One region of the Brevibacillus sp. AG genome, then DNA from elsewhere that is predicted to be linked to it. Evidence: a T-box and tRNA genes for the amino acid it is inferred to sense, from the RefSeq annotation. Region 1 holds a T-box; the other holds one or more tRNA genes.
What was found. The T-box of region 1 lies ahead of leuS (leucine--tRNA ligase). A T-box ahead of a tRNA ligase gene usually reads a tRNA of that ligase, here a tRNA-Leu.
Positions count from the first base shown of each region.

Region 2: it has a tRNA-Leu gene. The T-box ahead of leuS (leucine--tRNA ligase) is inferred to sense a tRNA for this amino acid. The anticodon was not compared.

Region 1 is NZ_JAQMYO010000013.1:35,812-42,612, forward strand. Features, by position in the region: gene POF51_RS26790 (shikimate dehydrogenase) at 13-864, shown strand; gene yhbY (ribosome assembly RNA-binding protein YhbY) at 895-1,185, shown strand; gene POF51_RS26800 (nicotinate-nucleotide adenylyltransferase) at 1,200-1,793, shown strand; gene yqeK (bis(5'-nucleosyl)-tetraphosphatase (symmetrical) YqeK) at 1,777-2,367, shown strand; gene rsfS (ribosome silencing factor) at 2,367-2,723, shown strand; gene POF51_RS26815 (class I SAM-dependent DNA methyltransferase) at 2,730-3,479, shown strand; T-box leader at 3,519-3,764, shown strand; gene leuS (leucine--tRNA ligase) at 3,834-6,251, shown strand; gene comER (late competence protein ComER) at 6,345-6,801, opposite strand, start outside.
Region 2 is NZ_JAQMYO010000001.1:124,349-131,149, forward strand. Features, by position in the region: gene POF51_RS00515 (TlpA family protein disulfide reductase) at 1-1, shown strand, start outside; gene POF51_RS00520 (hypothetical protein) at 174-371, shown strand; gene POF51_RS00525 (YycC family protein) at 882-1,052, shown strand; gene POF51_RS00530 (thioredoxin family protein) at 1,080-1,646, shown strand; gene POF51_RS00535 (hypothetical protein) at 1,713-2,030, shown strand; tRNA gene POF51_RS00540 (tRNA-Tyr) at 2,123-2,207, shown strand; tRNA gene POF51_RS00545 (tRNA-Leu) at 2,252-2,333, shown strand; gene edeQ (edeine self-resistance N-acetyltransferase EdeQ) at 2,493-2,930, opposite strand; gene edeP (edeine non-ribosomal peptide synthetase EdeP) at 3,231-6,801, shown strand, end outside.

The sequences.
Region 1 (6,801 bases):
AGGAAAAGCTCCATGATTACAAGCAAAACACAACTGGTTGGCCTGTTTGGACATCCAGTTTCCCACTCGCAATCACCGATGATGCACAATACAGCTTTTTCAGAGACCGGGTTGGGGTTTGCCTATGCTGCGTTCGATGTTGAACCGGAAAATCTGGAAGATGCAGTCGCGGGTATTCGCGCGTTAGGCTTGAAAGGGATTAACGTCACGATCCCCCACAAGGTTGCTATCATGCCGATGCTGGATGAAATCGATCCGCTCGCCAAACGAATCGGAGCCGTCAATACCGTCGTTTCTCGTGATGGACGCTTGATTGGCTACAACACAGATGGTATGGGCTATGTTCGTTCGCTTGTGGAAGAGACGGGAATCGTTCTTGAAAAGCAAGTGGTAACCATGGTAGGGGCTGGAGGCGCAGCGCGTGCAGTGGCGTTTACCTTGGCTGAACAAGGAGTCAAGGAAATTCGCATCATCAATCGTTCCCGGGAAAGAGCCGCGGTATTGGCTGAGCATGTCGGGACGATTGTACCTACGAAAATCGTAGAACAGGGCGAAGGGGCAGCTGCCATCGCAGACTCTTCGCTGTTGATCAATACGACATCGATCGGAATGCTGCCAAACGTACAGGAGACACCTGTGCCAGCAGAATGGCTTCATTCTGGTTTAACCGTTAGCGATCTGATTTATAACCCCCTCGAAACGCGTCTGCTCAAAGAAGCGCGTGCCATCGGTGCCACTGTACATTCCGGAATCGGCATGTTCGTGAACCAAGGTGCACTGGCTTTTGAGCTGTGGACGGGCGAACGAGCACCAACTGGGGTTATGCGTGAGGTCGTCTTGCAACAATTAAAGAAAACAACCTGATTTTGCAGGATGAAAAAGGAGGCATTGCCGATGTTGACCGGCAAGCAAAAGCGTTTTTTGCGCGCAGAAGCACATCATCTCACCCCGATTTTCCAAGTAGGAAAAGGCGGCGTAAACGAGAATATGATCACTCAGATCAAAGAAGCGTTGGAAGTACGTGAATTGATCAAGGTAGCGATTTTGCAAAACAATAACGACGATAAACATCAAGTGGCAGAAGATCTGGCAGCAGGTGCTGGAGCAGAGCTCGTGCAGTTGATCGGCCATACGGTTGTCTTGTACAAAGAGTCCCGGGAGAACAAGACGATCAAGCTGCCATAAGTGATCTGCATGCAATGAGACAGCCAATCAAGCAAGTAGGGATCATGGGAGGAACGTTTGACCCGATTCATTGCGGGCACTTGCTGGCGGCTGAACAAGCCAGAGAGCAAGCGGGCCTGGATGAAGTCTGGTTTATGCCTACACACGTTCCACCGCACAAAAAGAGAGAGAGTCTGACGCTGGCGAATCACCGCTTGCAAATGGTTCAGCTCGCCGTGTCTGATCACGAGGTGTTTCGTGTAACAGATGTGGAGTTCGCAAGAGAAGGTCCATCGTACACCTATGACACGATGATTCAGCTCATCAGGCAGTTCCCAGATTGCCGTTTTTCTTTTATCATGGGAGGAGATATGGTAAAAATCTTGCCCAAATGGTACCAGTACCAAGAGCTGATTCATATGGTACGCTTTATAGGTCTAGCGAGGCCTGGAACCGAACTAGATCAAGAGTCGAGCGAGGATGTCACATTTGTGGAGATGCCTGTTTGGGACATTTCCTCCACGATGATTCGCGAGAAGGCAGCTGCCAGGAAAAGCATCCGTTATCTTGTACCTGATGCCGTGGAGCGCTATATTAAGGAGAACCGAATCTATGAGACTTTTGGATAATCGGGAAGAGCTTCTCGTTCGCGTACGGCAACAAATGCATGAAAAACGCTACAAGCACACGCTTGGGGTGGCTGCGTCAGCTCGCGAGCTGGCAGAGAGATTCGGGGCTGATCCTGACAAAGCCGAGCTTGCTGGACTGTTGCACGATTACTGTAAGTGCTGGCCTGTGGAAAAAATGTTCGAGATTCTCGTTCGCCACGATATGCCTACAGAGCTTTTGGAAGGGGAAAAAGAGCTGTGGCATGCCTTTGCAGCAGCTATTGTGATCCAGACTGATCTAGGTGTGACGGATGCAGATATTTTACAAGCTGTTCGCTACCATACAACGGGTCGGGCTGGCATGTCCCTGTTAGAAAAAGTCGTCTGTGTGGCAGACTATATAGAACCAAACCGGGTTTACCCGGGTGTCGATTTTATTCGCGGCAAAGCCATGCATGATTTGGATGCCGCCCTGGCACTCGCCTTGGGAGGCACGATTCAATTTTTGATAGAGAAGCAAAAGACGGTTTTCCCGTTGACATTGACCGCATATAACGATTTGGTTTCCCGCAAAGGGAGAGAAGGAGGGTTTTGATGGTTAAAACAGTAGAAGATTTGGCACAGTTGGTAGTGAAGGCAGCAGAGGACAAGAAAGCAGAGAACTTGAAGGTGCTCGATATTAGAAAGCTGTCCGTGATCGCAGACTATTTCATGATTTGCCACGGAAACAACGAGCGTCAAGTACAGGCAATTGTTCGGGAAATCCGTGATCAAGCCCACAAAAACGGCTTTGACGTCCGCGGTATCGAGGGAGCAGATGAAGGTCGCTGGGTACTGGTTGATCTGGGCGATATCGTTATTCACGTTTTCCATCGCGAAGATCGCGAGTTTTACAATCTGGAGCGCCTGTGGAAGGACGCAGAGGAAGTTTCCTTTAGCGTGCAAGGATAAGGACAGATGGCATACGCACATATGGCCGCTGTATATGACAGGCTGATGGCGGATACTCCGTATGACCAGTGGCTCGATTGGGTCGAGCGTCATTGGACAAAGGGAGAGAAGCCTGTGCGGGTCATTGATCTTGGCTGTGGGACTGGCACGATTGCGATCCCACTCGCCAAGCGGGGATACCGTGTTACGGGCGTGGATCTCTCTACAGAAATGCTTGCGATCGCCTATGACAAAATGAGGCAGGAACAAGTGGATGTAGCGTGGGTGGAGCAGGATATGCGCGAGCTGTCCTTGCCCGAAGCGGATGCGGTCATCTCCTTATGTGATTCATTGAGCTACCTTACAGAGGAAGCGGATGTGCAGGAAACGTTCAAGCGCGTTTTCGCTCATCTCGCGCCCGGTGGGAGCTTTCTGTTTGATGTGCACAGTCCGTACAAGATGCTGCACATTTTCGGAGACGAGACGTTCACACATGTAGAAGATGAAGTTTCGTACATTTGGCAATGTTTTTGCGACCCGCTGCGACTGGAGGTAGAGCATCAGTTAACGTTTTTCATTCGTCAGCCAAACGGATTGTACGAGCGGATGGAAGAAGAGCATTGGCAACGGGCTTACCAGCCTGTCCAACTGATGCGCTGGCTGACAGATGCCGGCTTCACAGACATTGTCATCACCGCTGATTACTCGAATATGCCGCCACAAGAAGCGAGTGAGCGCCTATTTTTTTCAGCCCGCAAGCCGAAAAGTTTGACATGATTGGTTCGGATTGACTATAATGGCGTTATAACTACAGATTTCGACGCGTTTAAGAGGAATAGTAGGCATAGGATTCGAGCAATCACAGAGAGTTGACGGATGGTGCAAGTCAACCCGAATCTATCTGAACTCACCTCCCAGCACTTGCCCCCAAGGTCATTCAAGCAATGACTGCGTAAGGGTGAGCGGCTTATCCCCGTTACGGATGAAACAAGTGGGTGAATGCTTGTCATTTGCCAATCTGGGTGGTACCGCGGGAATGTTAAATAACCTCTCGTCCCTTTCGCAACAGCGATTTGGGATGTGAGGTTTTCTTTATTATTTTCACCTATTTTAAGATGGGAGTGCTTTACCATGGTATTCAGTCATCAAAATGTCGAAAAGAAGTGGCAGCAATATTGGGAGCAGAACAAGACCTTCAAAACCTCCGAGGATGAGGGCAAGAAAAAGTTTTACGCACTCGACATGTTCCCATATCCATCTGGAGCTGGCCTGCACGTGGGACATCCGGAAGGCTATACGGCTACTGATATTTTATCCCGCATGAAGCGGATGCAAGGATATAACGTTCTCCATCCAATGGGCTGGGATGCGTTTGGTTTGCCAGCGGAGCAATACGCTCTCGATACAGGAAACGATCCGGCGGAATTCACCGAGCACAATATCAACACCTTCCGTCGCCAAATTAAGTCACTCGGATTTTCCTACGACTGGGATCGCGAAATCAATACGACCGATCCGAATTACTACAAGTGGACACAATGGATTTTTACGAAGCTGTATGAGCACGGATTGGCTTATATTGACGAGGTAGCTGTAAACTGGTGCCCTGCTTTGGGAACGGTTTTGGCGAACGAAGAAGTCATTGACGGAAAAAGTGAGCGTGGCGGACACCCAGTAGAACGCCGCCCAATGAAGCAATGGGTCTTGAAAATTACTGCGTATGCGGAAAGACTCTTGGCTGATCTGGATGAACTGGATTGGCCAGAGAGCATCAAGGAAATGCAACGCAACTGGATCGGTCGTTCTGAAGGGGCAGAAGTAACCTTTGGTATCGAAGGTCATGACGAATCCTTTACCGTCTTTACAACTCGTCCAGACACTCTCTACGGAGCAACTTACGCGGTATTGGCTCCTGAGCACAAGCTGGTTGAGCAAATTACCGTACCATCTCAAAAAGAAGCAGTGGAAGCGTACCTGGATCAAGCGAAGCACAAGAGCGATCTGGAGCGTACTGATCTGGCGAAAGAAAAGACAGGAGTATTTACCGGAGCATATGCGATCAACCCGGTTAACGGCGAACGTCTGCCAATCTGGATTGCAGATTACGTGCTGATCAGCTACGGAACAGGCTCCATCATGGCGGTTCCAGCGCATGATGAACGCGACTATGAGTTCGCAAAAACATTCGATCTGCCAATCAAACAAGTAATCGCTGGCGGAGATATCTCCAAAGAAGCGTATGCAGGCGACGGAGAGCACATCAACTCCGGTATGCTCGATGGATTGAACAAAGAACAGGCGATCACCAAAATGATCGAGTGGCTGGAAGCGGAAGGCAAAGGAAATCGCAAAGTAACATTCCGTCTGCGCGACTGGCTGTTCAGCCGTCAACGCTACTGGGGTGAGCCAATTCCGATTCTCCATCTGGAAGACGGCACGATGAAAGTCGTTCCAGAATCCGAACTGCCAATCGTATTGCCAAAAACAAAAGAAATCAAACCATCCGGTACAGGTGAATCGCCATTGGCAAACATCTCGGAGTGGGTAAACACCGTCGATCCGGAAACAGGTATGAAAGCACGCCGTGAGACAAACACGATGCCACAATGGGCGGGTAGCTGCTGGTACTTCCTGCGCTTCATCGATCCGCACAACGATAAGGCAATGGCTGATCCAGACAAACTGAAGGAATGGCTGCCAATCGACATTTACATTGGTGGTGCCGAGCATGCGGTGCTGCACTTGCTCTACGCTCGCTTCTGGCACAAGTTCCTGTATGATATCGGTGTTGTACCAACCAAGGAACCATTCCAAAAGTTGTTTAATCAAGGAATGATCCTGGGTGAAAACAACGAGAAAATGAGTAAGTCCAAAGGTAACGTCGTAAACCCAGACGATATCATCGACAGCCATGGTGCCGACACACTGCGCATGTACGAAATGTTCATGGGACCACTGGATGCTTCGATCGCTTGGTCGACAAAAGGCTTGGATGGCGCACGCCGCTTCCTAGATCGCGTATATCGTCTGTTTGTAGGTGACAACGGTGAGCTGAACGGAAAAATCGTGGAAACCTCCAACGTGGCTGGCATGGAGCGCGTGTACCACCAAACGGTGAAAAAAGTAACAGAAGACTACGAAGGCCTGCGTTTCAATACGGGTATCTCTCAGTTGATGGTATTCGTTAACGAAGCGTATAAAGCAGAAGTTCTGCCGAAGAAATTCATGGAGGACTTGGTAAAAATGCTGTCTCCAATCGCTCCGCACTTGGGTGAAGAGCTGTGGGAAAAACTGGGCCACAGCGAGAGCCTGGCATACGAAGCATGGCCTACGTATGACGAAGCGAAGCTGGTTGAAGACGAGGTAGAAATCGTCCTGCAAATTAACGGCAAAAACAAAGAGAAGCTGCTCATCGCTTCTGATTCGACGCAAGAACAGATGGAAGAGATGGCGAAAAACAATGAGATGATTAAAGAACTGATCGAAGGAAAAACGATCGTCAAAGTCATCGCTGTTCCAGGCAAACTGGTGAATATCGTCGTTCGTTAAGAAAAGGACGGCAAGAAATAAGAAGAGGAGTGGAGCCTGTGAGTGACAGGTATCCACTCCTTTTTTCGTAAATCAACGCTTCTTCGTCTTGCGCTAATGTGGCTGATTGCTCAAATTTCGTGCAACCAGTTCCTGGTCCTCGGCAAACTTTGCTTGTGTACGACGAAATACTTGGGCGAAAAGACCGGGAATACCGTTTTGCAAAGGAATCAGACCTTCCCCAGTAATTCCACCGGGCACGCAGACCCTCTTTTGCAGAGTAGGAAGGGTGAACGCTTCTTCTCGTAAAAGATCTGCGATCCCAATTAGCATTTGCGTGGTCATGTAGGTAGCAGCTTCTTCGGAAATGCCAGTTTCTTCAACAGCTTCTTGAATCATTTGCTGCAAAATATAGCTGATAAAAGCTGGCCCACAACTCACAATGTCAGAAGTAATTCGTAAAAAAGGCTCCGAAATCTCAATAGGGGAGCTAATGTGGGCAAACAGACTTCGTATAAAATGACGTTGTTCCTCTTGGATTCGTGATCCAAATTCACATAAGCTGACACCA
Region 2 (6,801 bases), on a different contig from region 1:
GGGAAGGCTCATAAGTCGCTTGGAGAGAATTCTCCGGCGGCTTTTTCTATTTGTAGACAGGTATGACAAGGCCCATTTTGCAAGTGAATATCTTGATTTTGTATGTTTGCCTAAAGAGCGGGGTTGTTCTCCTTCATAGACTGGAGTGATCTAGGGCAAAGGGAGGAAAACGGATGGCCAAGGGCAAAAAGATCAAAAAGAAGAATTCGCGACAGCACCCCAATCAAGTACAGCTGAAAATCGTAACGTCCCATACATGTCAAGTATGCAAGCAGCAATGTGCACGAGGGTTGGCATATCTGGAACAGATGTCCCAGCCCGGCGCGATCGGCTTAGGTGTACCATGCATCCTCACTAAGCAAAAGCCATAGCTCATCCTTTTCCATGTGCGGAATATTGGGTTTATGAGAGAGAGCCCCTTCGTGTGGCTCTTTTTTCATTTTTTATGAGGAGTTGAGAGGTGAGTAAATGTGACAAAAGTGGTTCAGTAGAGCCAACATGTCACAAAGTACTTGATGACGATGTGTAACTGGTGGGGATGACAGCCATGTGGCTGATAAGGTAACCAAGAAAAGTTTGAGCTTTCTCTGCCCCCAGAATTCGAGCCAGGAAAAGGCTGGTCTTATTCAAACACGTGATACTGGGGATGCTTATTTGGTAAATAAGCAAGAATGCAGACCAAATAAACGACTTTTTCATCTATGTGGATTCGTAAACTCCCTAATTTCATCTGCTGCCTAGCAAGCTAATGTCATTTTAATCCATGATGTTAGCTTGTTTTTTAAAGGCTCCCCAATACCAGGCTTGTATGCTGGCAGGTTTAACGGCTGTGTATTATACTGAAGGGACTGATAAAAGCAAGGGAAAGGGGCAAAAATGACATGCGTCCATTACAAATATCACCAGAGACGGCTGTCAAGCTGGCAGAAGCGCTTCAGGTACCTTTGGAGCGTCTCATGCACATGCCACAGCATATCTTGTTGCAAAAAATGATGGAGCTGGCTAATCAAGAAAAGGAAGCAAACGAAGCAGCAAATAAAAACCAAGAATAGGCGAGCGATACAAAAGGAGGAGAAAAGATGGGGGCAAACGTAGCACATAAATTACGTACGGGGCTCAAGCCACAGGCGTTTGTGGAAAGCATGACAAAAAATCAGGATACATACCAAAATTGGTCGGATGCATTTTCATGGGAGGATGAACAAGACCGTGCGTTTTTTGCTTCGCTCCAGCATCGTGATGACCTCAGATGCTTGATTTTGGCTGCGGACTGGTGTGGCGACGTCGTTCGCAACTTGCCAGTCGTCTTGCATGCTTTGAAAGAAACAGACATGCCCGTGGAAATTATGGTGATGGAAGAACACCTCGATCTCATGGATGAGTTTCTCACGATGGGTGGTCGGGCGATCCCTGTTGTTATTTTCGCGGACACAGGCGGACATGTTCTGGCAAAATGGGGACCGAGACCGAAGCATGTCCAAGCTGTCATGACGGCGTTTAAACAGCAAAACCCGGATCGAAACGCCTCAGATTATGAAGACAAGATCAAAGTGGCACGTGCCGAAATGCTCGAGCAATATGGAGAAGGTACTGGCTACCAGCAAGTGATTGTCAAAGAACTGAGAGAGCTGCTTTCCTCGATCTAATCTATCACATCAATAACAGGGCGGAGTCACGGCTCCGTCCATTTTCATGCAGAAGGGCTGAATAACATGCATTACTACGGGAATGAAACCATTATGTCCTTGGAACAGGTGCTTCGTTTAAAGGCATCGGAAGTTCGAATTCTGGAGTGGGTACGTACCTACGAGTTTTTAGAAAACAGCTATGGGATAGATGAAGCCGTTCCCTACTTCTTGGAGATAAAATGCGAAGAAGAGCAAGTGAAGATTCGTAAAAACCGCATACTTGACTTCCCGGAATACTCCTGTGAGGGAGAAGCAATATTTCAAGAAGTAGACGAGGCACTGCGTGTCTTCCACGAGTGGGCACAGGAGATTTTGGCGAAAAAAGAGAGTCAATCCAAATAAATATATTGACCTCAAACAAAGTTCATGGTAAATTAATAAATGTCGCTTCTGGTTGAAGAAAGTAGACGCAGAAGAAAGACAGCACATATTGTGGGGAGATAGTGAAGTGGCTAAACACGGCAGACTGTAAATCTGCTCCCTCCGGGTTCGGCGGTTCGAATCCGTCTCTCCCCACCATTGATTTTCTATTGATGATGTGCTATTTTTTCATAGTTTTACATGCCGGTGTGGCGGAATGGCAGACGCGCGCGACTCAAAATCGTGAGGGAAACCGTGGGGGTTCAAGTCCCTTCACCGGCACCATATTAAAAACGAATGCACACTAACCATGATGTTTACAGACACATGGAAGGTGTGCTTTTTTCATATACGGAAAACACTTCAAACAGCGGCGAGTCTAAGACTTGATTTTTAGGTCTTAGGTCGCCGCTGTTTCGTTTTTGGGGAACGAAAATAGCTGGCTTAAAAGTTCAATTCTGCAATCGTCTCGCCAAACAGAACCATGCCATTTTTTTGAAATCCGAGTGAAGCGTAAAGGTTTTCGGCTGCGACATTGGCTGGAGCATAACCAATGACAATTTTTTGACAATCATCTTTTGCTTTCAGTATATCAATGACTTGCGAAATCGCAGCACGTCCGTAGCCTTGGCGTTGATAGTTGGCATCAACTAAGAGTCTGTAAATCCAGTAGTTTCCATCGTCGGGGTCAAGCCCATACATGACAAAGCCAACCATCGTGTCCTCATGGTATATGGCCAAAGGGACAAATGTAGTTTGAAACTTTGCTTCGGCTATGGAGTAGAGGTTCGGGGCAACAAACTCACTCTGTTCAGGAGTAGGTTCCAGTTCAATACACTCTTCCCAGTTTTCCAGGGTTACTTCACGAAGTGTCACAGACATCTAATCACATTCATCCTTCCAGGGGGTGTTTTTGCCAATATATTACATTTTATCCTACGTGAAAAGACAGCCAAAATCAATAGCGTGCACAAAATTTTTTCCATTCTATGCAGCGCTAGAAAAAGGAAAAAAGAGATGGAATTCATCTAATTTTCAGAAATAACATTTAATGGAAAATTCATTTGACACTATAGAAGAGTCATCGATATAGTTGGGATGGAAGTATTTGTAATCAATTAGATTTTTTGCCATATTCGAATTGTGATTACATCTGCACAATTCCGAAAGGGGGGAAATGCATTGCATCAGGATAAGAAGCAATGGAATGGCGGATATCCTTTAAGTCATCCACAAAAGCGTATCTGGTATACGGAAAAATTACATCCACAGCTTCCTGTTCATACGTTAGGGGGGATGGTGCGGGTTCAAGGAAAAGTGAAACTGGATGTACTTGAAGCGGCCATTCACCTGTTCATTCAAAAGAACGATGCTTTGCGACTCAACTATCAGGAAGAAGAGACAGTCCTTCAGTTTGTTGGAGAGTACGAACCGCAGCCATTGCAGGTATTTGATTTCAGACAAGAACCGAATGCCCCTGATCGGTGCAGACAATTCCTGCAAGCTTTGTTTGCAAAACCATTTTCGATCGGACAGGAGCCTCTATTCTACTTTTGTCTGATTCAACTGAGTGACGAAGAAGCGGGATATTTTGTAAAGTTTCACCATTTGATTGCTGATGGTTGGTCCATCTCCATTATGACAGAACAAATTGCTCACTATTATGACACGTTGTTAGCAGGCGGTACCGTTCATGTAGGAGATGAACACGCTTATCAAGCTTTTGTCGACAGGGAGCATGCCTATTCTCAGTCTGAGAGATTTGTAAAGGACAAGCGATATTGGCGGGACAAGTTTCAGAGCTTGCCTGTGATCACGACATTAGCAAAGGCAACAGATACGACCGAGGGCAAGCGCAAAGTCTATGCATTCAACCGTGAAGATTCGACAAGAATACGCCAATTTGCAGACCAGATGAAATGCTCGCTAAATTCCTTGTTTGTGGCTCTCGTCAGTCTTTACCTTCAGCGTTGTACGAGGCAAGAAGAGATCGTGATTGGTACGCCGCTGTTGAATCGCTCAAGCAAAGTGGAGCGCAAAATATTCGGGATGTTCACCAGCACTATGCCATTTCGTCTGGCAGTTCCGATGGAAATGGATGCCTTCGATTACGTTAAACATGTCAACAGGGAATTGACTTCCTGTTTTTTTCATCAGAAATATCCGTACGATTTGCTGGCTCAAGAATTGGAATTGAAGAAACATGGCTATGACAGCCTGTTTCAGATTTGTGTAAATTATTACAGCACGCAGCTGCCCTTCACCATTGGTGGGTATCCCGTGACGAATGAGGAGTTTTACAACGGTCACCAGTTGTATTCGCTCCAAGTAATTATCAGGGAATGGGCTACAGATGAACGATTGACGCTGGAAATGGATTATAAGATCGCCGAGTACACGGAAAATGATGTTGATCGAATAGCGGATCATCTCGTAAGGCTGCTCAATCAAATGATCGCGAATCCAGAAGTACCACTGTCCAATCTGAACTTCCTTGCTGACGAAGAGTTGGCACTACAGCTCAAAACGTGGAACGATACAGCTGCTTCCTATTCCAGCGAGAAGACGGTTGTCCAGTTGTTTGAAGAGCAAGTTAAACGCTCGCCACAGGGAGTTGCATTAGAGTCAGAGGGGCGCATGCTGACATTCCAGGAACTGCATGATCAAGTAAATCGACTCTCTCAGTCGTTGCGTAACCGAGGAGTTGGCCCTGGCGTTATTGTTGCGCTTCTGGCAGATCATTCGCCAGAGATGATCATCGGGCTGTTGGCAGTGCTAAAAGCTGGCGGGGCGTACCTTCCGATTGACCCTCAACTCCCTTCTCAGCGCATCGAATACCTGCTGTCGGATTCTGGAGCGGACCTGTTGCTTCGTCACACCTCGCGAACAGACGTTATTTCGTGGTCCAAAGAAATCCTGGAGCTTGGTGATTCGTCCCTGTATCTAAATGATGGGGCAATCCTAGAAGCGGTTAATCAGCCAGAGGATTTGGCCTATGTCATTTATACCTCAGGCTCTACCGGAAATCCGAAGGGGGTCATGGTTTCTCATCGAGGGTTAGTCAACTATATTTCGTGGGCAAAAGACCGTTATCTCTCCTGTCCTGAAGAAGCGTTTGCTTTTTATTCCTCACTGGCATTTGATTTGACGGTTACGTCCATTTTTTGCCCGTTGGTAAAGGGAAATCGGATGGTTATCTATCCGAACTCTGATTCAGAGTTTGTGTTATCGCGCATCTTTAGCGATGGACGCTCCCATGTCGTAAAGCTGACACCTGCCCATCTGTTTTTGCTACAAGAAATCGCTTTGCCTTCTACTACAGTAAAGAGAGTGATTGTGGGCGGCGAGGACTTGAAGGTGAGTTTGGCTGAGGCGATTCATGCGAAATGGAACGGACAAATCGAAATTCTCAATGAGTATGGCCCTACCGAGACAGTAGTCGGGTGCATGATCTATCAATACGATCCAGAGATCGATGTCGAGGGATCTGTACCGATTGGACATCCGATCAGTAACGTGCAGCTCTACATTTTGGATTCATATGGGAAGCCAATTCCGATCGGATCGACAGGAGAGCTTTTCATCTCGGGAGATAGTGTGGCACGGGGGTATCTTAACCGCGAGGAATTGACGCAAGAGCGTTTCCTACCCGATCCGTTTTCGCCAGGAAAAGTGATGTACAAGACGGGCGATCTGGTCCGCTATCGGCAAAATGGAGTCATGGAGTATCTGGGACGGGCTGACTATCAGGTGAAGATTCATGGTTACCGCATTGAATTGGGTGAAATTGAACAGCAGCTACTTGGTCATTCTTCTGTGCGTGAGGCAGTGGTGATCGATCGCATGGATACGTGGGGGCGTAAGTACCTTTGTGCTTATTTGATCACGGAAGCATCTTTTCGGGAAAAAGAGCTCCGTGAAGAACTGGCAAGTCGATTGCCCGCCTACATGATCCCGTCGCAAATCGTGCAGCTTGAACAGTTTCCGCTGACCTCAAATGGCAAGGTAGATCGAAAACAGCTTCCCGAACCTGTCATGGAGCGAAAAGGTGCGGAGGATGAAACCAGTCCTCGTGACGAGTTTGACAAGCTATTGGTAGAAGTGTATGAGGACGTGCTTGGTCGTTCACCATTTGGTCTACATGATCCGTTTTCCCAACTAGGGGGGGATTCGATCAAGGCGATTCAGGTTTCCTATCGATTGCATCAGCGAGGAATCAAGATTCCGGTGAGAGACATCTTGATTTATGACACGATTACAGAACTAAAAGCGAGAAGTGACTGGAGCTGGGGAGTGGAACAGATCTCACAAGAGCCGTGTACTGGCGAGTTGCCGTCATCTCCCATCGTTTCTTGGTTTCTGTCACAACAGTTCCGCAATGCTGATCATTGGAACCAGTCGTTGCTCCTTGAAAGCAAAGAAAAAGTAACGCTGGAGGAGTTTGAAGCGAGTCTATCTGCACTGGTTAACCATCACGATTGTTTGCGACTCAATTACTCTGCAAAAGAGGGGAAGCTCTTTTACAATGAGAGCCACCTTACCAGCCGAGTGTCAGTGACTTGCGTCGACCTTGCTTCCTTAACGCAGGAAGAACAGGAGAGTAACATGCTTGAGGCGATGGGAGCTTGCGCTGTGAGCTTCAAGCTGGAAGAATCTTTGCTGTTTACCGGTTGTCTCTTTGAATTAGGTCCCGATCGACCTCAGCGATTGTTTCTGACGGCCCATCATCTTGTTGTGGACGGTGTCTCCTGGA